DNA from 3 places in the Pseudomonas sp. MOIL14HWK12:I2 genome. Region 1 is predicted to be linked to each of the others. Evidence: riboswitches for the same ligand, from Rfam matches in the RefSeq annotation. Region 1 holds a riboswitch; each other region holds the start of a gene.

What was found. A riboswitch is a leader RNA that binds a small molecule or an ion and turns the genes downstream of it on or off. The one in region 1 is predicted to bind cobalamin.
Region 2: it holds a riboswitch for cobalamin, as region 1 does, so the genes downstream of both, PSK12I2_RS0113335 (ABC transporter substrate-binding protein) here and cobW (cobalamin biosynthesis protein CobW) in region 1, are expected to answer to the same signal.
Region 3: it holds a riboswitch for cobalamin, as region 1 does, so the genes downstream of both, cobO (cob(I)yrinic acid a,c-diamide adenosyltransferase) here and cobW (cobalamin biosynthesis protein CobW) in region 1, are expected to answer to the same signal.

Annotation. Positions count from the first base shown of each region.
Region 1 covers NZ_KI783313.1:412,606-420,327, forward strand. The annotation lists gene cobN (cobaltochelatase subunit CobN) at 1-1,096, opposite strand, end outside; gene cobW (cobalamin biosynthesis protein CobW) at 1,103-2,155, opposite strand; cobalamin riboswitch at 2,258-2,584, opposite strand; cobalamin riboswitch at 2,643-2,849, shown strand; gene PSK12I2_RS0118240 (CbtB domain-containing protein) at 2,935-3,120, shown strand; gene PSK12I2_RS0118245 (CbtA family protein) at 3,133-3,810, shown strand; gene PSK12I2_RS0118250 (cobalamin biosynthesis protein) at 3,810-4,184, shown strand; gene PSK12I2_RS0118255 (ScpA family protein) at 4,175-4,903, opposite strand; gene PSK12I2_RS0118260 (L-threonylcarbamoyladenylate synthase) at 5,014-5,643, opposite strand; gene PSK12I2_RS0118265 (PHP domain-containing protein) at 5,640-6,512, opposite strand; gene PSK12I2_RS0118270 (septation protein A) at 6,573-7,157, shown strand; gene PSK12I2_RS0118275 (response regulator transcription factor) at 7,162-7,722, shown strand, end outside.
Region 2 covers NZ_AZOA01000014.1:56,409-64,130, forward strand. The annotation lists gene PSK12I2_RS0113325 (ABC transporter ATP-binding protein) at 1-604, opposite strand, end outside; gene PSK12I2_RS0113330 (iron ABC transporter permease) at 601-1,635, opposite strand; gene PSK12I2_RS0113335 (ABC transporter substrate-binding protein) at 1,632-2,648, opposite strand; cobalamin riboswitch at 2,679-2,969, opposite strand; gene cobJ (precorrin-3B C(17)-methyltransferase) at 2,976-4,646, opposite strand; gene PSK12I2_RS0113345 (precorrin-2 C(20)-methyltransferase) at 4,634-5,374, opposite strand; gene PSK12I2_RS0113350 (precorrin-8X methylmutase) at 5,374-6,000, opposite strand; gene cobG (precorrin-3B synthase) at 5,993-7,279, opposite strand; gene PSK12I2_RS0113360 (bifunctional cobalt-precorrin-7 (C(5))-methyltransferase/cobalt-precorrin-6B (C(15))-methyltransferase) at 7,378-7,722, shown strand, end outside.
Region 3 covers NZ_AZOA01000003.1:173,388-181,109, reverse strand. The annotation lists gene PSK12I2_RS0100900 (molybdopterin cofactor-binding domain-containing protein) at 1-571, shown strand, start outside; gene PSK12I2_RS0100895 (DedA family protein) at 568-1,185, opposite strand; gene PSK12I2_RS0100890 (metallophosphoesterase) at 1,316-2,149, opposite strand; gene PSK12I2_RS0100885 (YggL family protein) at 2,219-2,587, opposite strand; gene PSK12I2_RS0100880 (four-helix bundle copper-binding protein) at 2,753-3,082, opposite strand; cobalamin riboswitch at 3,180-3,376, shown strand; gene cobO (cob(I)yrinic acid a,c-diamide adenosyltransferase) at 3,472-4,098, shown strand; gene PSK12I2_RS0100870 (cobyrinate a,c-diamide synthase) at 4,092-5,390, shown strand; gene bluB (5,6-dimethylbenzimidazole synthase) at 5,387-6,037, shown strand; gene cbiB (adenosylcobinamide-phosphate synthase CbiB) at 6,034-6,942, shown strand; gene cobD (threonine-phosphate decarboxylase CobD) at 6,935-7,722, shown strand, end outside.

The DNA.
Region 1 (7,722 bases):
CGATCCAGTTGCGCGCCAGGCGGGCGACGAAGGCCATGCGCTCGCCATCGGCCTGGTAGTTGACCACGTCGCTCTGGCTGCGCTCGCAGCGCCAGGCCAGGCCCTTGAAGCTGATCGGCCGGGTAATGATGCGCCCGTCCAATTCCGGCAGGGCGATATGCATGGCCAGGTCGCGGGCACCCAGACCCTGGGGATTCTCCAGCCAGCGCTCGTGATTGTCCTGGGCGCAGATGGCCTGGAGCACCGGCACCGGGCGACGGAACGGCGTCAGATTCGGCCGCTCCGGACTGGACTGGGCGAAGCCGGTGGTATTGAGGATCAGGGCGGCGCTGGTCTCGTCCAGCAGCCGCTCCACCTCCTCCAGACAGGCCGGCTCCTTGAGACTGGCCACGGCGATAGGCAACGGATTCAGCCCTTCGGCGGCCAGCTGCTGGCAGAAGACGTCGACGAAGGCGGTGTTGGCCGACTGCAGATGGGTGCGATAGAACAGCAGCGCCGCGGTCGGCCAATCCGGTCGCCAGTGCTGGCGCCAGCCGTCCAGACCCAGGCCTTCCGGCTGATAGACCGCCACCCGCGGCAATTCCCGTGGCGGCTGGTAGGTGTAAGGGGCACCCAGGCATTCGGCCGCCAGGCAGTGCAGGAAATCCCGGGCATTGCCCAGCCCTCCCTGGCGCAGATAGCGCCACAGCCGTTCGGCCAGGTCCGGCGCCACCGTACCCAGGGCCATCAGCTCAGGATCGGGCCGATCGCAGCCGGGTACCGCGATCAGGGTCAGCCCCCGCGCGGCCAACTCGGCCAGCCGTTCCATGCCATAACGCCAGTAACCCTGGCCGCCGTGCAGGGAGATGAACACCACCCGAGCCTGGCTCAGCACCTCCTCGACATAGAGGTCCACCGAGGCGTGGTTCTGCAACTGCATGGGATTGGCCAGGCGCAGACTCGGATAGTCCTCGTCCAGGCTACGGGTCGCCTCCGCCAGCAGAGCCAGGTGCGAATCGCCACTGCAGAGCACGACGATCTCACCGGGCGTCTGCGCCAGGTGGGCGATGCCGTCGTCGGGGACGAAGCCGCCCGGCTGGGTACGCAGCAGATGCATCTGGCGTCAGGCGACCGCGGCGCGCAACTGGGCGGTGATGGCCGCCTGGTCCAACTCCTGGCCGATCAGCACCAGCTGGGTGCTGCGAGTCTCATCGGTCTTCCAGGGGCGGTCGAAGTGCTTGTCGAAGCGGGTGCCGACCCCCTGGACCAGCAGTCGCAGCGGCTTGCCGGCGATGGCCGCGAAGCCCTTCACCCGCAGCACACCATGGGTCTTGACCACCTCGGCCAGGGCCGCCAGCAGGGTCGCCTCGGCCACCTCGGGCAGCTGGACGCCGAAGGAGTCGAATTCGTCGTGATCGTGGTCTTCATGACCTTCGAGGTCATGGTGGGTGGGACGGCTGTCGATATGGGCCTCGGATTCGGCCTGCAGCCCCAGCAGAACCGACAGCGGCAGCACGCCGCGACTGGCTTCCACCACCTTGACCGCCGGCGGCAACTCCTCGGTGACCTCGGCACGTACCCGCGCCAGGGCCTCGGCATCCAGGCCATCGGCCTTGTTGAGGATCACAAGATCGGCGCTGGCGAGCTGGTCTTCGAACAACTCGTGGAGCGGCGATTCATGGTCGAGGTTGGGGTCCTGGCGGCGCTGGACGTCCACCTGCTCGGGATGGGCGGCGAAGGTGCCGGCCGCCACCGCGGGGCTGTCGACCACGGTGATCACCGCATCCACCGTGCAGGCGTTGCGGATCTCCGGCCACTGGAAGGCCTGCACCAGGGGCTTGGGCAGGGCCAGGCCACTGGTCTCGATGAGGATATGGTCGATGTCGCCGCGGCGGGCCACCAACTCCTTCATCACCGGGAAGAATTCTTCCTGCACGGTGCAGCACAGGCAGCCGTTGGCCAGTTCGAAGACGCGGCCCTGGGCCTCTTCCTCGGTACAGCCGATGCTGCACTGGCGCAGGATTTCACCGTCGATGCCCAGCTCGCCGAATTCGTTGACGATCACCGCGATGCGGCGGCCTTCGGCGTGGTCGAGCATGTGTCGCAGCAGGGTGGTCTTGCCGGAACCGAGGAAGCCGGTGACGATGGTGACGGGGGTCTTGGCCAGGGTTTTCATGGGCTGCCATTAGAGAGAAAGCGAAAGAAGACGGGCAGGCATGCCAGGCGCTCGCGCCGCGGCGAGGCCCCAATGGCAGCCCGGATCACCCCGCCCGGTTGCGTGTTCGAAACGTGGCGAGGCAGGTCTCCTGGCTCGCGGCGCCCGGCTCCGGCCTTCCCGCGTGAGCAGTGGCCTTAGAGCGTGTTCATAATTTCGCGAGCTAGAGTCAAACAAGGCGAAGATGCTTGAGGAAGCGGAGTTTACGAATGGTAAATGAGCATTCCGAAAGCAGCTTCAACGCAGTTTGGCCGACGCGCAGCAAATTATGAACAGGCTCTAGTGGAGAGGCTAAAAACGCCGCTTACAGTTGCGGGGGCAGCCGCGGTTTCGCACCGCGTTCCCTTTCAAGCTCTTGCCGACAAGAGCACCTCGGAACGCGACAGGCTACGAGCGCCCCGCCGGGGTGTCAATCGGCCAGACTTGACCGGCGGACGAGGCGCGTGGTCTGCTCGCTGCTGCTTCAGGTGTCGCGACTCCGCCATGGGTCGCGGTGAAACGGGAAGCCGGTCCGAGTCCGGCACTGCCCCCGCAACGGTAGACGAGCGCAGGATCACAGAGCCACCCGGCCGGCAAGTCTGGGGAAGGCGATCCTGGTAGTTGCAGCCTGCAACCCTCGTGAGTCCGGAGACCGGCCTGCTGCTTTCAAGCAACCCGCGGTGGGCGGTCGTGCTGGACGGCGGCCGCCTGCGGCTCGCTGCCTCGGCGCGTCCCTGCCGCTTGGAATCCGAGGCCCTGCCATGACCGCTACCCGCTCGACCACCGCCCTGCCCCAGACCAGTACCCGCACCCAGCGCCTGACCGCCACCCTGCTCGCCTGCCTGCTCGGCCTGGGCCTGGTGCTTCTGGCCGGTTTCTCCCATGTCGAGGCGCTGCACAACGGCGCCCACGATACCCGCCATAGCGAAGGCTTCCCCTGCCACTAAAAGGAGTTCGCCATGTTCCAGCGTATTGCCTTCAGTGCCGGCGTGGCCGGCCTCCTTGCGGCCCTGTTGCTGAGTGCCCTGCAAAGCCTGTGGCTGACCCCGCTCATCCTCCAGGCGGAAACCTACGAGGTCCAGACCGAGGCGCCCGCCATGGCCGGACAGCATCATCATGGTGAAGAAGCAGCCTGGACGCCGGCGGATGGCTGGCCGCGAACCCTGTCGACCTTTGGCGGTAACCTGGTGGTGGCGGTAGGCTTCGGCCTGATCCTGGCGGGCCTGTTCAATCTAAGAGGCCCGACCCGCCTGCACCAGGGCCTGCTGTGGGGCCTGGCCGGCTATGCCACCTTTTGCCTGGCGCCCAGCCTCGGCCTGCCGCCGGAGCTACCCGGCACGGCCGCGGCGGATCTCACCCTGCGTCAAGCCTGGTGGCTGGGCACTGCCGGTGCCACTGCCGCGGCGCTCGCGCTCCTGGCGTTCACTCGCCATCCCGGCTTCAAGATCGCCGCCCTCGAGCTGCTGCTCATTCCCCATCTGCTGGGTGCGCCCCAACCCGTCGCCCAGGCGAGCCTGGCACCGGAGGCCTTGCAACGGCACTTCCAGATCGCCGTGCTGGCCAGCAACCTGCCGTTCTGGCTGCTCCTGGGACTCGCCTGCAGCTGGCTGTTCCATCGCCAGGCGCCTCAGGCCTGATGGCGCTGGTCCTGGGCCTGGGTTGCCGCCGGGGCTGTTCGGTGGAGGAGCTGACCGCGCTGGCCCTGGCAGTGCTGCAGGAGGCCGGCTGCGACCCCAACGCCCTGACGGCGCTGGCGACGGTGGACCGCCGTGTGGAGGAAAACGCACTGCAACACCTGGCCCAGCGCTGGCAACTGCCCTTGCAGGGCTTCTCCGCCGAACGTCTGGCGCAACAGGAGGGCATCGCCGCGCCGAGTGCGGTCGCCTTGCAACACACCGGCAGTCCCAGCGTGGCTGAAGCCGCGGCCCTGGCTGCGGCCGGTGAAGGCGCCCGGTTGCGGGTCGGCAAGCGCAAGAGCGCGGCCGCGACGGCAGCGCTGGCTTACGCCTGAGCGACCCCTTCCGCATCAGTGTCTCTGACCCGGGCGCGGACATGGATGGGGCTGAAGGGCTCGTTCTGCACCAGCTCCACCAGGGACTCCTTGACCAGCTCGAGGATGGCCATGAAGGTCACCACCACCCCGAGCCGGCCTTCATCCAGGGTGAACAGCGCCACGAAGGGTACGAAGGCGCCATCCTTGAGGCGCTCCAGCACCTGACTCATGCGCTCGCGGGTGGACAGCACCTCGCGGGTCACCTGGTGACTCTCGAACAGGTCGGCGCGGCGCAGGACCTCGCCCATGGCCAGCAGCAACTCGCCCAGCTCCACCTCGGGTAGGAGCTTGCGCGCCCGCGCCTCGGGCGCCGGCAAGCTGGGCACCACGAAGTTGCGTCCCTCCCGCGGCAGGTCGTCGAGGTCCTCGGCGGCCTTCTTGAAGCGCTCGTATTCCTGCAGCCTGCGGATCAGTTCGGCGCGCGGGTCTTCCTCTTCGGCCTCCAGGCCTTCGGCGCGCGGCAGCAGCATGCGCGACTTGATCTCCGCCAGCATGGCGGCCATCAGCAGGTATTCGGCGGCCAGCTCCAGTTGCACCGCCTTCATCAGCTCGACGTAGCTCATGTACTGCCGGGTGATCTCGGCGACCGGAATGTCGAGGATGTCGATGTTCTGCTTGCGGATCAGATAGAGCAGCAGGTCGAGGGGCCCCTCGAAGGCTTCGAGAAAGACCTCCAGCGCATCCGGCGGAATGTAGAGGTCCTGGGGCAGTTCGGTGAAGGCCTCGCCATAGACCAGCGCCAGGCGCAGCTGCTCGGGCTCCAGCAGCTGGGGGTCCAGGGCTTCGCTCATGCTTCGATCATGAAGGGCGTGGGATCGCCGGCACCGACGCGGATCACTTCCGGCTCGTCGTCGGCCAGGCTGATCACGGTGGAGGGCTGCAGGCCACCCGGACCGCCCTCGATCACCAGGTCGACAAAATGCTCGAGACGCTCGCGGATCTCCCAGGCATCGCCCAGGGCTTCGTCATCCCCCGGCAGGATCAGGCTTACGCTCATCAGCGGCTCGCCCAGCGCCTCCAGCAGCGCCAGGGTGATGGGATGCTGGGGCACCCGCACGCCGATGGTGCGCCGCTTGGGATGCAGCAGCATGCGCGGCACCTCGCGGGTGGCATTGAGGATGAAGGTATAGGGCCCTGGTGTGTAGGCCTTGAGCAGGCGGAAGGCGCTGGTATCCACCTTGGCATAGATGCCCAGCTCGGAAAGATCGCAGCACACCAGGGTGAAGTTGTGCTTGTCGTCGAGCTGGCGGATGCGGCGGATACGCTCCACCGCGCTCTTCTCGCCGATACGGCAGCCCAGGGCATAGGACGAATCGGTGGGATAGGCGATGACACCGCCGGACTGAATGATTTCCACGGCCTGACGAATCAGCCGCGGCTGGGGATTCTGCGGATGAATCTCGATGAACTGGCTCATTGGGGTTCCCGATTCTGAGGGTACAGCGGTTGACTGAAGCGCGCCCAGAGGGGCGGCAGATCTTCGGGCAACGGGCGGTACATCCCCAGCTCCGACCAGTCGGCCGGCGCATGGAAATCGCTACCCGCACTGACCATCAGACCGAATTCCCGCGCCAGAATTGCCAGGGTGCCGACCTGCTCCGCCGGCTGCACGCCATTGACCACCTCGATGGCGTGGCCACCGCCGGTGACGAATTCGCCGATCAGCTTGCGCAGTTTGGTACGGGTGAAGCCATAGGCCAGCGGGTGGGCCAGACTGATCCATGCCTTGGCGCCCTTCAGGGTCGCCAGGGTTTCGGCCAGGGTCGGCCAGTGCTGCTTGACGTCGCCGAGCTTGCCGCCGCCCAGCCACTTGCGAAAGGCATCGCCGCGGTCTTCGACGAAGCCGGCCTGCACCAGGTATTCGGCGAAATGCGGCCGGGCCGGCGCATTGCGACTGTCACCCAGGGCCAGCTGCACCGCCCGGGCGCCGTCCAGGGTACCAGGCATGCCCTTGGCCGCCAGCCGCCGGTCGATTTCCCGGGCGCGTTCCCAGCGTCCCTCGTGCAGGGCCTCCAGCGCAGCGTTCAATTCGGGCGCCTCGAGGGCGAAGTTGTAGCCCAGCACATGCAGGGTCGCCCCGCCCCAGGTACAGGACATCTCGATTCCTGGCAGCAGACGCAGACCCAGGTCGTCCGCGGCTTCCAGGGCTTCGGCATAGCCATCCAGGGTGTCGTGGTCGGTGATGGCCAGCAGTTGCACCCCGCGCTCATGGGCGCGTCTGACCACCTCGGCGGGCGCGAAGGCGCCGTCCGACGCGGTGGTATGACAGTGCAGGTCGATACGCATGGCTTTCTCCTCCGGCTTCATCAGGTATTATGCCGCGATGCACTGCTATCGGCTGCGTTAATGAAACAATTCATCGATTTCATCCCCCTGCTCCTGTTCTTCCTGGTCTACAAGCTCGATCCGCGTCCGCTGGAGTTCGCCGGGCACGCCTTTACCCTGGGCGGCATCTTCAGTGCCACCGCAGTGCTGATCGTCGCGTCCCTGGTGGTCTACGGCGCGATCTTCGCGACCCAGCGCCGGCTGGAGAAGAGTCAGTGGCTGACGCTGATCGCCTGCCTGGTGTTTGGTGGCATGACCCTGGCCTTCCATAGCGAGACCTTCCTGAAATGGAAGGCGCCGGTGGTGAACTGGCTGTTCGCCCTGGCCTTCCTGGGCAGCCATTTCATCGGCGACAAGCCGCTGATCCAGCGCATGCTGGGCCACGCGGTGCGCCTGCCAGCGCCTATCTGGACGCGGCTGAACATCGCCTGGATCGTCTTCTTCATCGTCTGCGGCTGCGCGAATCTCTACGTGGCCTTCACCTACGAAAGCTTCTGGGTCGACTTCAAGGTCTTTGGCAGTCTGGCGATGACCCTGGTGTTCATGCTCGGTCAGGGCCTCTATCTGGCGCGCCATCTGCAACCCATGGATGAACCGCGAGACTGATCCCATGAGCCAGATACTGCTGATCGACGACGACCAGGAACTGTGCGACCTGCTTGGTGCCTGGCTGAAACAGGAAGGCTTCGAGGTCACCGCCTGTCATGCCGGCAGCGACGCCCGCAGCCAGTTGCGCGAGGCGACGCCGGACGTGGTGGTGCTGGACGTGATGCTGCCTGACGGCAGTGGCCTGGAATTGCTCAAGCAGCTGCGCAGCGATCATCCGCAACTGCCCGTGCTGATGCTGTCTGGACGGGGCGAACCGCTCGACCGGATCCTCGGCCTGGAGCTGGGTGCCGACGACTACCTGGCCAAACCCTGCGATCCGCGCGAACTCACCGCGCGCCTCCGAGCCATCCTCAGACGCAGTCATCCGGCCCAGCCCGCGGCCCGCCTGCAGCTGGGCGACCTGTCGCTGAGTCTGGCGCGCGGCGTCGCCAACATCGGCGAAACCGAGATCACCCTGACCCTCACCGAGAGCCGCATCCTCGAAGCCCTGCTGCGGCAACCGGGCGAACCCCTGGAAAAGCAGGCCCTGGCCCAGGCGGCCCTGGGCCGCAAGCTGACCCTC
Region 2 (7,722 bases), on a different contig from region 1:
AGAACAGCGCGGCCAGGTTGAGATCGTGGATGGCCAGCACGCAGGTCGCCGGCAGGCGGCGGACCAGGTCGAGGATCTCCAGCTGGTGCTGGATGTCGAGGTGGTTGGTGGGTTCGTCCAGCAGCAGTTCGCTGGGCTCCTGGGCCAGGGCGCGGGCGATCTGGGCGCGCTGGCGCTCGCCGCCGGAGAGGCTGTGCCAGCGCCGTGCCGCCTTGTCGACCAGGCCGACCTGAGCCAGGGCGCGCTGGCAGACCTCGGCGTCGCGCGCGCTCCAAGCATCGAGCAGGCCACGATGGGGCGTACGCCCCAGGCGCACCACTTCGGCCACCGACAGATCGGCCTCGGTACCGGCCTGCTGCTCCACTAGGGCGACCCGGCGCGCCAGGTCGCGCCGGCGCAACTCGGCCAGCGGCGTCCCGTCGAGACTGACCCTACCCTCCTCCGGCCGCCGCAGCCCCGCCAGCAGCCGCAGCAGACTGGACTTGCCCGAGCCATTGGGGCCGAGCAGTCCGAGCACCCCACCGGGCGGCACCGCGAGGGTCACCCCGGCGAGGATCGGCTGGCCGCCGGCGCTCCAGGCCACGTCGCGCGCAGCGAGGCTCATCGGACCTCCCGTGCGCGATAGAGGATGAAGGCGAAGGCCGGGGCACCGACCAGGGCGGTGACCACGCCGATGGGCAGGGTCTGCTTGGCCACCAGGGTGCGGGCGACGATGTCGGCCAGCACCATGAACAGCGCGCCGATCAGGGCGCAGGTGGGCAGCAGCCGGCCATGCCCCGGACCGACCAGGAAACGCGCCACATGGGGGATCACCAGGCCGACGAAGCCCACCGCGCCCACCAGGCTGACCAGGCAGGCGGTGATCAGGCCGGTGACGGCCAGCAGCAGCAGGCGCAGCGGTCCCACCGCCACCCCGAGGCTGGCGGCGGCGTCTTCGCCAAAGGCGAAGGCATCCAGCGCCCGGGCGCAGGCCAGGCACACCAGCAGCCCGGCGAGCACCACCCCGGCGGCCAGCCAGACATCCGGCCAGCGCACCCCGGCCAGGCTGCCGAGCAGCCAGAACATCACGCTGCGCGCCTGCTCGGCATTGGCCGCGGTGGCGACGATATAGGCGGTCAGGGCATTGAACAGCTGGGAAGCCGCCACCCCGGCGAGGATGATGCGGGTACTGCCGCCGCTGCCGAGAAAGGGCAGCACCACGGCGAAGGCCAGCACCGCGCCGAGAAAGGCACCCAGGGACACGCCAAGCACCCCGCCACCGACGCCCAGCAGCATCACCAGCACCGCGCCGGTGGAGGCGCCGGCCGACAGCCCCAGCACATAGGGCTCGGCCAGGGCGTTGCGCAGCAGCGCCTGAAGGATGGCGCCGGAGACCGCCAGGCCCGCACCGCAGCAGGCGGCCACCAGGGCGCGACTGAGGCGGTATTCCCAGACGATGCCCTGGACGATGCGCTCCACCGGATAGGGCCCCAGGCCGAGGCCGTTGGCGATGGCCTGCAGACTGGTCAGGGGCGCGATGGGCATCTCGCCGAAGGACGCCGCCAGCACCACGCTCGCCGCCAGCGCCAGCACCGCGGCCAGGCCCAGCAGCCAGCGCCAGGGCCGGGCGCCTTCGGCCGCCAGGGGCAGACTCATGGTTGCGGCTTGGCCAGGTCGGCGGCCAGGGCCTCGACGCTGTCCACCACCCGCAGCGAGGGATTGAGGGTCGGGGCATCCACCACCAGCAGGTGATTCTCGCGTACCGCGCGCAATTCGCGGGTCAAGGGATCGCTGCGCAGGAAGGCCAGCTTCTTGTCCACGTCATCGGCCGGGTAGAGACGCCGGTCCATGCGCGCCACGACGATATAGTCAGGGTCCAGGCTGGCGATGCGCTCCCAGCTCACCGCCGGCCATTCCTCGGCGCTGTCGACCACGTTGCGCAGCCCCAGGGCCCGGGCGATCCAGGCCGGCGCACCGAGGTTGCCGGCGACCCAGGGATCCCCTTCCAGCCGCGGACTGGAAAACCAGAACAGCACCGAGCGGCCCTGCACCCCGGCGGCTTTGGCCTGCTCGCCCGCGACGGCGATACGGCGGTCCATGTCGGCGACCAGACGCTCGCCGGCCGGCTGCACATCGAGGATGGCCGCCAGCTCGCGGGCTTCGCGGGTCACCAGCTGCATGTCGAAGGGCGCGCTGCGGCTGCCATCGCTGTTGGAATCGGCGGTCACCGCCTTGCCCTCGCAATCGCTGGGCGCCACATAGGCGGCGATGCCCAGCTTGGCGAAGCGCGGGAAGTCCGCCACCTCGCCACCGGGGCCGACGTGATAGGTGTACTGGGCCGCCACCAGGTCCGGCCGGGTGCCGACCACGGCCTCGAAGCTGGGGGCGTTGTCGGCCAGCCGCGGAATGCCCTTGCCCGCCGCCTGCAGGTCCGCGGGCAAGCCGCCGAACCAGACGCCGGTGCCCACCAGCCGCGCGCCCACGCCCAGGCGCAAGAGCAACTCGGTGCTGGCCTGACCGAGGCTGACCAGCCGCTGGGGCGCGCGCTCGAAGACCAGTTCACGACCGCAGTTGTGCACGGTCAGCGGATAGGCGGTGGCCGCCTGGGTGGTGAGAGAGGCAACGGACAACAGGCCGGCGGCGATCAGCGGCAGAAGACGGCGAAACATGGACTCTCCTTGGGATGACGCGTCCCTTGTGGATGTTGGGTAGTCCCTGGCAAGGTCTGGCTCGCCTCCTGGGTTCCGTACGAAAATTGCCTGCGCTCGGTGATGCTTCGTTGGAAAACGCTTCGGAATGCTCATTTACGTTTCGTAAACTCCGCTTCCTCAGCCTTTTCCGCCTCGCCTGACCGTCGCTCGGCGACTTTTCGTACGGAACCTCGAAGACTCACAGTGGCGCGACCGCGCCGGAGTTGCACCGGCTTCTCGCCAGGGAACAGGAAGGTCGCCGAGGGTGAGCCAGCGGCGACCAGGATTCAAGCACTAAATGTTACTTTATAACAATTCCGGATCGTACCAGCGCGGCGTATAGACCCACTCGCCGCCATCGGCCCGCGGGAAACGCCGGGTATGGCTGGAGCCGAGGATCACCAGGGTGCGTGAATCCACCATGTCGCTGCGCAGCGCGCCGAGGCTGGTGTATTCGAGACCACCACCGGGACGGCCGACGTCGCGGCCGAGGATCACCGGGGTGTTCGCCGGACGGCAGCTGCGCAGGACGTCCAGCGCCCGCTCCAGCTGATGCGGCCGGGCCTTGGAGATGGGGTTGTAGAAGGCCATGGCCAGGTCGGCCGCGGCGGCCTGGCGCAGGCGCTGCTCGATCACCGCCCAGGGCTTGAGGTTGTCGGACAGGGAGATCAGGCAGAAGTCGTGGCCCAGGGGCGCGCCGGCCAGGGCGGCGCTGGCCATGGCCGCGGTGATGCCCGGGAGGATCTCCAGCTCCACCGCCGCCCAGCGCGGATCGTCGGCGCCTTCCAGCACCTCCAGCACCGCGGCGGCCATGGCGAAGACGCCTGGATCGCCGGACGACACCATGACCACCTGGCGCCCGCTGGCGGCCAGTTCAAAGGCGTGGCGGGCGCGCTGCAATTCTTCGCGGTTGTCGCTGGCATGGGCCAGCTGATCCGGGCGCAAGGGACCGGCCATCTGCACGTAGGTGGCGTAGCCGAGCACGTCCTGAGCCTGGTCCAGGGCGCGGCGCACCACGGGTGCCATGAGCTCCGCCGCGCCGGGGCCGAGGCCCACCACGCTGAGGCGCCCACGGCGCTGGCCCAGGTCCTCGGCGTCCAGCGGCCGGTCATGCAGGTGCAGGGCGAGGCCCTGGGTCTGGGCCCGCGCCACCGACGCCCGGGCGAAGTCCGGGGTGCGGGCGTCGACGAATCTCAGGGGTACGGCCAGCGTCTGGCTCAGCTCGGCGAGACCGGGCGCGGCCATGTCTTCCGCCCGCGCCAGCAGCAGCGCCACGGCGCCCGGCGCATAGCCGGCGCTGGCGAGCAGCGCGGTGACGGCGGCGGCCGTGGCATCGGCGCGTACCGCCACCAGCACGGCGCGGGGATGGATCAGCAGGGTGTGGTCGTCAGCGCTGGCCAGTGGCGAGACCAGGATGCGCTGCCGCGCCGCGGGATCGCGGGCCAGGGGCACCGCGTCCAGCCAGGGCGCCTCGCCCTCGATGCGTACCGGGGCGCCGGCCAGCAGATCGGCCACCCGGTGCTTGGCCACGTCGACATCGGCCAGGGCATAGCCGGCCGGCGGATCGAGCAGGCAGGTGCCGAATCTCAGTTCGCCACTGGTGGTGATGGCCGGGGCCACGTTCAGCAGCGTACCGAGCTGACGGGCCAGGCGATTGGCGCCGGCCAGGCCGCCCAGCAGCGGCACCACGGCGCTGCCGTCTTCGGCCACGGCCAGCACCGGCGGCTCGGCGGTCTTGTCGTCCAGCAAGGACGCCAGGCTGCGGATGACGATGCCGGCGGCGCAGAGCACCAGCAGCGGGCGCTGCTGCCGATAGAGGTCACGCAGGTGATCGCCGAAGGCGCTGTAGCTGACGTCGCCCTCGACCCGCCCGGCCAGGCCATGCACCAGGCTGCCCGGCAGGCCGGCCTGCAAGCGGCGGGCGGTGGCCAGGGCGCCGGGACCGAGGATGACGATGGCCGGGCTCAACCCTTCCATTTCACCCCCGGCACCACCACCAGCGAGAAATACGGCGAGGCCATGGGGTCGACGGCGTCCAGCGCGACGATGCGCTGATTGTCCATGGTGGCGCGCTCGATGTAGCGGGCGCGCTCGTCCAGACCCAGCTCACGCAGCACTTGGCGCACCTTCTCGAAGTTGCGACCGAGCTTCATCACCACGGCGGCGTCGGCGCTGGCCAGGCGCGCCTTGAGTTCTTCCGCGGAGAGCACCCCGGAGAGCACCGTCAGGGTCTGGTTGCGATAGACCAGCGGCAGGCCGAGCATGGCCACGCCGCCGAGCATGGAGCAGACCCCCGGCACCACCTGGGCCTCGTAGCGCTCGGCCAGGCGATCGTGCAGGTACATGTAGGAGCCGTAGAAGAAGGGATCGCCCTCGCAGATCACCGCCACGTCGCGACCGGCGTCCAGGTGATCGGCCACCTGGACGGCGGCGGTGTCGTAGAAGTCGGCGATCACCGTCTCGTAGGACAGCGGCGGCGCCAGCTTCTCGGTGGTCACCGGATAGACCAGCGGCAGGCGCTGCTGGCCGTCCAGCAGATAGCCCTCGATGACGCCATAGGCATTGCCGCCCTGGCCCGCGTTGGCCTTGGCCTTGGCGACGAAATAGGCCACCACCGGCGCGCCCTGCAGCAGGCGCAGGGCCTTCAGGGTGATGAGTTCCGGATCGCCGGGGCCGACGCCCAGGCCGAGCAGGCGGCCCGCCATCACTCCACCTCCGTGGCCAGGGCGTTGACCGCCGCGGCGGCCATGGCACTGCCGCCCCGCCGACCGCGGACGATGACATAGGGCACGCCGCGGCTGTCGGCGGCCAGGGCGTCCTTGGACTCCATCGCCCCGACGAAGCCCACCGGCATGCCGAGGATCAGCGCCGGCCTGGGCGCCCCGGCGTCGAGCATTTCCAGCAGATAGAACAGCGCGGTGGGGGCATTGCCGATCACCACCACGCTGCCGGCCAGATGCGGTCGCCAGCGCTCCAGGGCCACCGCCGAGCGGGTGTTGCCCTGGGCCACGGCCAGCTCGCGGATGCCCTCGTCGTGCAGGGTGCAGATCACCTGATTATTCGCTGGCAAGCGGGTGCGGGTGACACCCTCGGCGACCATGCGCGCATCGCAGAGGATGGGCGCGCCGGCCGCCAGGGCCGCGCGCCCGGCCGCCCCGGCCCCCGGGGAAAAGGCCAGGTCCTGGACCACGTCGACCATGCCGCAGGCGTGGATCACCCGCACGGCGAGCTTTTCCAGGTCGGCGGGGATGGCCGAGAGATCGGCTTCGGCGCGGATGGTGGCGAAGGATTGGCGATAGATCGCCTGGCCGTCGCGTTCGTATTCAAGCATCACTGGGACTCCGGGCCAGCCAGGCGGCGGCCTCGTCGAGGGACAAATGGGTGGCGCGCCGCCGGCCCGGACCGGGCTGGGTGGCGTCGCGCACGAAGAGGTCATAGCGACCGGGGGCCATCGCCAGCAGGGTGTGGGGTGCCTGTCCGGCCAGGGCGCAGCTGCGCGGGCAACCGGAGAGGTGCACCTCGACGCCGGCCGGCAGCCGCTCGGCCAGGCGCAGGGCATCGCCCTTGGTGTCGGCCTGGCCCTTGGCGCAGCCCTGGCTGCCGGTACAGGCGACCAGCCGGGCCAGGGGCGCGGCGGGATCGGTGATCAGATCCAGCAGTTTCAGCGCGGCGAGCAGCTCGGAGGCCTGATCGACCGGCACGTCCGGCAGCAGCAGACCTTGCCAGGGGGTGAGGTGCAGGTCGCCATTGCCGTGGTACTCGGCCAAATCGGCGACTGCCTCCAAAGTCGTGGCCGGCAGGCGGCCCAAAGCCGGTTGGGCGCCGACCCAACACAAGGCGGATTGCCGCTGAGGATGGCTACCGAGGCGTCCTGCGATTTCCGCTGGCGCACGTGGGTGGCTCTGAGTCGGCAGCAGACCAAGACCGGCCAGCAGCTCCTCGACCGGCCGTTGCGCAAGCAGCTGTCTCATGCGGCTCTGTTCAGGGTCAGCCAGGTCAAGGAAGCGATGCAGCAGGGTCGCCACCGTGGCCACCTCGCGTCCCGCGGGGATCAGGCCCAGGGGCGCATCCGCTGGGGTGCCAGCCAGGCCAAGGACATAGCCCTCGGCGCGCGCCGACAGCCAGACATCATGGGGATGGTCGAGCCGGGCCAGGGCTTCGCCGCCGTCCAGTTGCAGGGCGAACTTGGCCGACAGCCCATGCAGGCGGCGGTCGCCTTCAAGGAGGGCGAGCAATTCGGTGGCCAGGGGGCGAACGTCGCGCAGCTGTTGCGGATCGCGGCCGGCAGACGGGCTGAGCAGCAGATTGCGCACGTCATCGGCGGCGGGATCGCTGGGGCCGAGGTCGGCGGCCTGCAGCTCGGCCACCAGGGCAGCGGCGCCGTCCTGGCGTACACCACGCAATTGCAGGTTGGCTCTGTTGGTCAGCTCCAGAACCCCGCTCGCCCAGCGCGCGCTGGCGGCGGCGATGGCCCGCGCCTGGGCTGACGTCAGCCGGCCCCCCGGCAACTTCACCCGGCACAGGCCGCCATCGCGCGCGGGCACGATGCGCAGCAGCCCCGGACAGGCCGAAGGCCGCGGGACGAGGGCGGAAGGAGACGGAGGATTCACGGCGGAAGGTCGGGCTGAACGGGGAAAGACGTTATTATGCCCGCTTTGCCCGACCCCTTGAAAACGCCCGGTCGGCTGACGTTCGATGAGGTGTGTTCATGATCCCCTGGCTGACCGTGGTGGGTATCGGCGAAGACGGCTACCCCGGCCTCGGCAAGCAGGCCCGCCGCGCCCTGCTGGAGGCGGGGGTGGTCATCGGCGGTCCGCGCCAGCTGGCGCTGCTGCCACCCTGCATCCGCGCCACCCGCGAGCCCTGGCCGCAGCCCTTCGCCCTGGCCCCGGTCCTGGACCGTCGCGGCACCCCGGTCTGCGTGCTTGCCAGCGGCGATCCCATGCTGTTCGGCGTCGGCGCAAGCCTTTCGCGCCAGCTGTCGGCCGACGAGCTGCAGGTGCTGCCGGCGCCCTCCTCCTATTCCCTGGCCGCGGCTCGCCTCGGCTGGCCG
Region 3 (7,722 bases), on a different contig from region 1:
CTATCTGCAGGATCCTCGTGCGCGGGCGGTGCTGCAGGCCGCCACGGCCAAGGCCGGTTGGCGACCGTCGGCCCGGCAGGAAAAGACCTGGGACGGCGCCCTGGCGAAAGGTCAGGGCCTGGCCTTCCTGCGCTATGAGAACGAGAACGCCTATGTGGCCGCGGTGGTCGAGGTGGCGGTGAGCGAGGCGGCGGGGATCCGCGTCACCCGGGTGGTGGTGGCCCATGACTGCGGGCTGATCGTCAATCCGGATGGCCTGCGCAACCAGTTGGAAGGCTGCGTGGTACAGGGCATCGCCCGGACCCTCAAGCAGGCGGTGCGCTTCGATCAGCAGGGGGTGACCAGTCTGGAGTGGGGCGCCTATCCGCCGCTGACCTTCAACGAATTGCCCGAGTTGGAACTGGAACTGATCGATCGGCCGGAAGAGCCGGCGGTGGGGGCCGGGGAGGCCACCACCGCCGCCATCCCAGCGGCCATCGCCAATGCCGTGGCGGCGGCGACCGGTCTGCGCCTGCGCGAGGTACCGCTGAATCGCCAGCGTCTGCGCGAGGCGCTGGCCGCCCGCCGCTAGGCGCGTTTCAGCCGCTGCTTGAAGAACAGCGCGGCGCCGGCGCCCAGCACGGCGACCACCGCCGCGCCGATCCACAGCGACTCGTTGCCGGCGAAGCTGAAGTGGTTGGCGCCCTTGGCCGCCAGATAACCCGGGCCCATCATCAGTGGCGCCCAGACGATGGCCGAGAGCACGTTGGCCGACTGGAAGCGCAGCTGGTTCATCGCCATCATCCCGGCCACCAGGGGCACGGTGTTGCGGATCATGGTCAGGAAGCGCCCGCCGAAGACCGCGAAGAAGCCATAGCGGCGGAAGAACAGCCGGGTCCGGGCCACCTGCTTGCGATAGCGGCGAAAGGGCGGGCGGTGGACGATGCTGGGACCGAGCCAGCGGCCGATGACATAGGAGCAGATGTCGCCGAGGATGGCGCCGACGATGGCGGCCAGCACCAGCGGCACCGGCGAGAGCACCCCGGAGCCGGCCAAGCCGCCGACCACCAGCAGCAGCGCCGTGGCCGGAATGAAGACGCCCAGCAGCACCAGGGACTCGCCAAAGGCGAGCAGGCCGACGAGCAGCGGTGCCCAGGCCTGGTGGGTTTCGATAAAGCCAAGCAGCGATTGCGTCAGGGATTCCATGGGAGGCCACTCTTGCCGAAAGTCCTAAGACTACGCGGCGCCCGTGGCCTGCCAGCCGTTTCAACAGCTTGAATCAATTTCCATTGCTGGAAGTGCGCGCGAGCGCGCATAGGCGTCCCGGTCGGACGCCTCAGCCTTCCGCGAGGGCGTCCTGCGCGGCCTGCCAGCGCAGTGCGTGACGCTCGCCGACGACGAAACGATCGCCCTGGAAGTCCCAGCGCTCCACGTCCACGGTCTTCTCCGTTCCTTCGCCGACCAGCAGGCGATTGAAGGAGTTGGGCGAGGTGCCGCGCACGCGCGATGAGAGGGCGGTGCCGGCCTGCACGATCCAGACCTCGCGGGGGAGGGTGGGGTACTGGCGACTCAGCGGCAGCACATAGGGCAGGTGGATATGGCCGCCCATCACCAGATCCAGGCCGGCATCGGCCCAGGTGGCCAGGGCGTGATCGGCATTGTGCTGCAGATTGCTCAGGTCGCTGAGTTCGAGGGCGCCGAAGGGCTGGTGGGCGATGACGATGCGCAACTTGCCCGGGCCTGCGCGGCGCAGGCGTTCGGCGACGCGCTCAATCTGCTCGGTGCTCACCGCGCCATCCTTGTGGCGTCGCGGGGCGGTGGTGTTGAGTCCGACCAGCAGGAGCTCGTCGTTCTCGAAACTGGGCTCGAGGTCCTGGCCGAAATGGCGGCGATAGTTGCCATAGGGCGTCAGGAAACGAGCGAAGACATTGTACAGCGGCAGGTCGTGATTGCCCGGGATCACCAGGGTGCGGGGAATGCCGTAGCTTTCCAGGCGTTCGACGAAGGTCTTGGCGGCGGCGAATTGCTCGCGCCGGGCGCGCTGGGTGATGTCCCCGGAAAGGATGAGGACATCGGCGCCGTGTTCGCGGACATGGGCTTCCAGGGCCGCGACCACGGCGGGTTGCTCGGTGCCGAAGTGGGTATCGGAGATTTGCAGGAGGGTCGTCATGAGGACCTGGTTTCCAACGGATTCCCCTTTACGACCGCAACGGACGCCAAGCTATCCGGCGAAGGCTAGTTAGACTTCGCCGTCGTGGTGCCAGGCGTCATGCAGATCGGAGGCGTTGGCTTCGCCGACTTCGGCGCGGGCCTTGAGCCAGTCCAGCAGCGCGGTACGGTCTTCCGCGGTGGGCGAGGTGTAGCGCTTGTTGGCCATGATGGTGCCTTCGACCCAGGCGTTGTCGAAGCCGCCGATGTAGTCCAGCTTGCGCTCTTCGACGTAGTCGATGAAGTCGCCCAGGAAGGTGTCCAGATCGTCTTCGCTGAGTTCGTTCTTGAAGCTCACCTTGATTTCAAAGGCCAGTTCCTGGAATTCGCCCAGGTACTGCTTCTTGCGCAGGCGACGCTTCATGCGGCTCAAACGGGGATCTTGGTTGGTATCGGTCATGGCGAAGGCCTGGATATCGATGAAAGGGCGGGCATTATCCCTGGCGTCGCCGGGTAATGCCAATGCCGAACGCCCGAGCGGCGGCTTCCTGTGCGGGATTCGGCTGCGACCAGAGCGCGCAGCACGGCAGCCGGCGCTCAGCGGATACGGTTATCGGCAGCCGCCTCAGGCGGCCATGGCCGCGCAGGCGTCGGCGCAGGCTGCGCAGGCCCGGGCGCAGGCCTGGCAATGCTCAGCCTTGTGCTTGCCGCATTCGGCGGCGCAGGCACGGCAGGTGGCCAGGCACAGGGCGCAGGCTTCGGCGATGCGGTCGCTGCCGCGCTGCATGAAGGTGGCGGCCAGGCGGCAGGCGTCGGCGCAATCGCGATCCAGACGGACGCAGTCACGCATCATGTCCAGATTGGCTTCGCCCAGGCAGGCGCTGGCGCAGGTTTCGCAGGCGGCGGCGCAATCGAGGCAGGCCTTGATGCAGGCGGCGAGGGTGGCATCGTTCATCCGGTAGCTCCTGGCGGTGGGTGTCTAGGGTGGACCCGTCCGCGCGACGCCGAGTTCGGGCGGCGCCATCGATTGACGCTCTCCCGGCTAGTCCGTACCCTGCGCCCTTGCACGTGGTGCCCCGCCTGGAGCGGGGTGAAACAGGGAAGCCGGTCGAGCCGGCGCTGCCCCCGCAACGGTAGTTGAGCAGTAGCTGCGCGATGCCCACTGGCCCTGGCCGGGAAGGGGCGCAGCGGATGCCCTTAGGGCATCGGCTCACCAGCCCGGAGACCGGCCACGCTTGCGTTCATCTCGGCGATGCGGAGGGCGTCGCGCGGCGTCGCCACCTGCCTTGCGCGGGCGGCGTCTCTGCCCGTTTCTCCGCCGCGCCCGCACCCGGAGAACCATCCATGACCGACACCCCCGATTCGACCAGCCCCGAGCGCGACGAGCGCCACCGCGCGCGCATGGTGCGCAAGAAGGCGGTGATCGACGCCCGCATCGCCGAAGCCCAGGACGAACGCGGCCTGCTGCTGGTGCATACCGGCATCGGCAAGGGCAAGAGCAGCTCCGCCTTCGGCATGGCGGCGCGCGCCCTCGGCCACGGCATGAAGGTGGGCGTGGTGCAGTTCATCAAGGGCCGCCGCGATACCGGCGAGCAACTCTTCTTCAAGCGGTTCCCGGACGAGGTGCGCTACCACGTCATGGGTGAGGGCTTCACCTGGGACACCCAGGACCGGGCCCGCGACCTGCAGTCGGCGGCCGCGGCCTGGGCGGTGGCGGTGGAGCTCTTGCGCGATCCGGCCATCGGCCTGGTGCTGCTGGACGAACTCAACATCGCCTTCAAGCATGGCTACCTGGAGGTCGACCAGGTGCTGGCCGACCTGGCCGGGCGTCCGGCTCATCAGCACGTGGTGGTGACCGGCCGCGGTGCGCCACAGGCATTGGTCGAGGCCGCCGACACCGTGACCGACATGAGTCTGGTCAAGCACGCCTTCCAGGCCGGCGTCCGCGCCCAGCAGGGCATCGAATGGTAGGCGAGACGCGGCATTGCCCGGCGCTGCTGATCGCCGCCCCGGCCTCGGGTCAGGGCAAGACCAGCGTCACCGCGGCCCTGGCCCGGCTGCACGCCCGCCAGGGGCGGCGGGTACGGGTGTTCAAGTGCGGCCCGGACTTTCTCGATCCGATGATTCTGGCCCGCGCCAGCGGCGCGCCGGTTTACCAGCTCGATCTGTGGATGATCGGCGAGGCCGAGAGCCGGCGCCTGCTGTGGGAAGCGGCGGGGGAGGCGGATCTCATCCTCATCGAAGGCGTCATGGGGCTGTTTGACGGCCAGCCCTCCGCGGCCGACCTCGCCGAGCGCTTTGGCGTACCGGTGCTGGGCGTGATCGACGCCGCCGGACTGGCGCAGACCTTTGGCGCCCTGGCCTATGGCCTCGCCCATTACCGGCCGAGTCTGCCCTTCGCCGGGGTGCTGGCCAATCGCAGCGGCAGTCCGCGGCAGACCCAGCTGATCCGCGGCAGCCTGCCGGCGGGCATGACCTTCTTTGGTAGCCTGCCGCGCGATGCCGGCATCGAATTGCCGAGTCGTCACCTGGGGCTGATCCAGGCCGACGAGGTCACCGACCTGGATCGCCGTCTGGACATGGCGGCCGATGCCCTGGGCGCCAGTTCCGACATCGAATTGCCGCCGCCCGTGGCCTTCGCCGCGCCGGAGCCGACCGCGGTCGAGCCACTGCTAGCCGGAGTGCGGATTGGCGTGGCCCGGGATGCGGCGCTAGCCTTCATCTACCAGGCCAACCTGGATCTCTTGCGCGCCCTGGGCGCCGAGCTGCAGTTCTTTTCCGTGCTGGCCGACACGACGCTGCCGGCGGTGGACAGCCTTTATCTGCCGGGCGGCTATCCCGAGCTGCACCTGCAGACGCTGTCCAACAACCTGGGCATGCGCGCGGCCATCCGCGCCCACCACGCAGCGGGCAAGCCGATCCTCGCCGAGTGCGGCGGCATGCTCTATCTGCTCGACGAACTGACCGACAAGGCCGGCGAATCCGCCAGCCTGCTCGGGCTGCTGCCGGGCAGCGCGCGGATGCAGGCGCGACTCACCGCCCTGGCCCTGCAGTCGGTGGATTTCGAACAGGGCACCCTGCGCGGCCACACCTATCACCACTCCGCCCTGGAGTCACCCGAGACGCCCTGGGCGCGCGGGCTGTGCCCCAACGGCAAGGCGGTGGCCGAGGCGGTCTACCGAGACGGTCGCCTCACCGCCAGCTATATTCACTTCTACATGCCGTCGGCACCCGCCGCGGCCGCCGCGATGCTCAAGCCGTGACCACGACCCCCTATACCCCCGCCGACCAAGCCGCCGTCTACCGAGCCATCGCCGAGCGCCGCGACATGCGCCATTTCTGCGGTGGCGAGGTGCCTCCCGAACAACTGGCCCGTCTGCTGGGCGCTGCGCACCAGGCGCCCAGCGTCGGACTGATGCAGCCCTGGCGCTTCCTGCGCATCAGCGATCCAGCCCTGCGCCAGCGCCTGCACGAATTGGTGGAAGAAGAGCGCTGCGCCACCGCCGAGGCCCTTGGCGAGCGCAGCGACGACTTCATGAAGCTCAAGGTGCAGGGCATCCTCGACTGCGCCGAGGTGCTGGTGGCGGCGCTCATGGACGGCCGCGAAGCCCACGTCTTCGGCCGCCGTACCCTGCCGGAGATGGACCTGGCCTCGCTGTCCTGCGCCATCCAGAATCTCTGGCTGGCCGCCCGCTGCGAAGGCCTGGGCATGGGCTGGGTGTCGCTGTTCGAACCGGAAGCCGTGCGCAGCCTGCTGGAGATGCCGGAAGGCGCCCAGCCGGCGGCCATCCTCTGCTTGGGGCCGGTGGAAGCCTTCTACCCGCGGCCCATGCTGGAAGAGGAGGGCTGGCGCCAGGGGCGGCCGCTGGAGGAACTGGTCTTCGAGAACCGCTGGGGCCAGAAGCCATGATGCTGGCCTTCGCGGTCGTCGGCGGCATGCTGCTCGACCTGCTGCTCGGCGAACCCCGCCGCGCCCATCCCCTGGTCCTGTTCGGGCGCCTGGCCGATAGCCTGGAGGCCCGCTTCAATCCCGGCGGGCGCGGCTGGCGCAGCCATGGCGTGATGGCCTGGAGCCTGGCCGTGTTGCCTTGGGTGCTGCTCACCGCCTTGCTCTGCCAGATCGGCTGGCTGGCCTGGATCATCCAGCCCCTGGCGCTGTATCTGGCCGTGGGACTGCGCAGCCTGGGCGAGCACGCCGAGCCGGTGGCGCGCGCCCTGCAACGCAACAACCTGCCCGAGGCGCGGCGTCGGGTCGGCTATCTGGTCAGTCGCGAAACCAGCGAGCTGGACGAGACCGCCGTGGCCCGCGCCGCCACCGAATCGGTGCTGGAGAACGGCAGCGATGCGGTCTTCGCCGCGCTGTTCTGGTTCGCCCTGCTCGGCGCACCCGGCGTGGTGCTCTATCGCCTGGCCAATACCCTGGACGCCATGTGGGGCTATCGCACGCCGCGCCTGGAGCGTTTCGGCTGGGCCGCGGCGCGCCTGGACGATGTCCTCAACTATATCCCCGCGCGCCTGGTGGCCCTGACCTATGCCGGCCTCGGCCGTTTCTGGAGCGCCATCGAAAGCTGGCGGACCCAGGCGCCGCTGTGGGACAGCCCCAACGCCGGCCCGGTGATGGCGGCCGGTGCCGGTGCCCTGGGCGTGAGCCTGGGCGGTCCGGCCCGCTACCACGGCGAGTGGCACGAGCGCCCGGTGCTGGGCCGTGGCCCGGCGCCGACCTTCCTGGCCATCACCCGCGCCCTGAAATTGGTCCGCCGTGGCGCCTGGTTGTGGACCGCACTGATCGCCCTGGGAGGACTGCTGCTTGCTTGAGCACGGCGGTCGCCTGAGGCGCGCGGCGCGCACCTACGACATTCCCCTGGGCGACTGGCTGGACCTGTCCACCGGCCTGGCTCCCTGGCCCTGGCCGCTGCCGGAGATTCCCGCCAGCGCCTGGGCACGGCTGCCCGAGCCCGACGACGGCCTGGTGGAAGCCGCCTGCGCCTGCTACCGGGCCAGCGCGGCTCTGCCGGTGGCCGGCTCCCAGGCCGCCATCCAGGCGCTGCCGACCCTGCGTCCATCCGCGCGGGTCGCGGTGCTGGCGCCCTGTTATGCCGAGCATGCCCTGGCCTGGCGTCGCGCCGGGCACGAGGTGCTGGAGTGGGACGAGACAGGCATCGCGACCCATCTCGACCAGCTGGACGTGGTGGTGGTGGTCAATCCCAATAACCCCACCGGCGAGCGCCTGTCGCCCGCCCGGTTGCTGGACTGGCACGCCCGGCTCGAACGCCGGGGTGGCTGGCTGGTGGTGGACGAGGCCTTCATGGATCCCACCCCGGGGGCAAGCCTTGCGCCCTTCAGCGATCTGCCCGGCCTGATCGTGCTGCGCTCCTTTGGCAAATTCTTCGGACTGGCCGGGATGCGGCTGGGCTTCGTGCTGGCGGCGCCGAGCCTGCTGGCGCAGCTGGACGAGCAGGTGGGGCCCTGGACGGTGAACGGCCCCAGTCGTTATCTCGCCCGGCAGCTGCTGGCCGATCAGTCGGGCCAGCAGCGTCAGCGCGAGGCGTTGCTCGAGGCCGGCGAGCGGCTGGCCGCGGTGCTCGCTAGCCATGA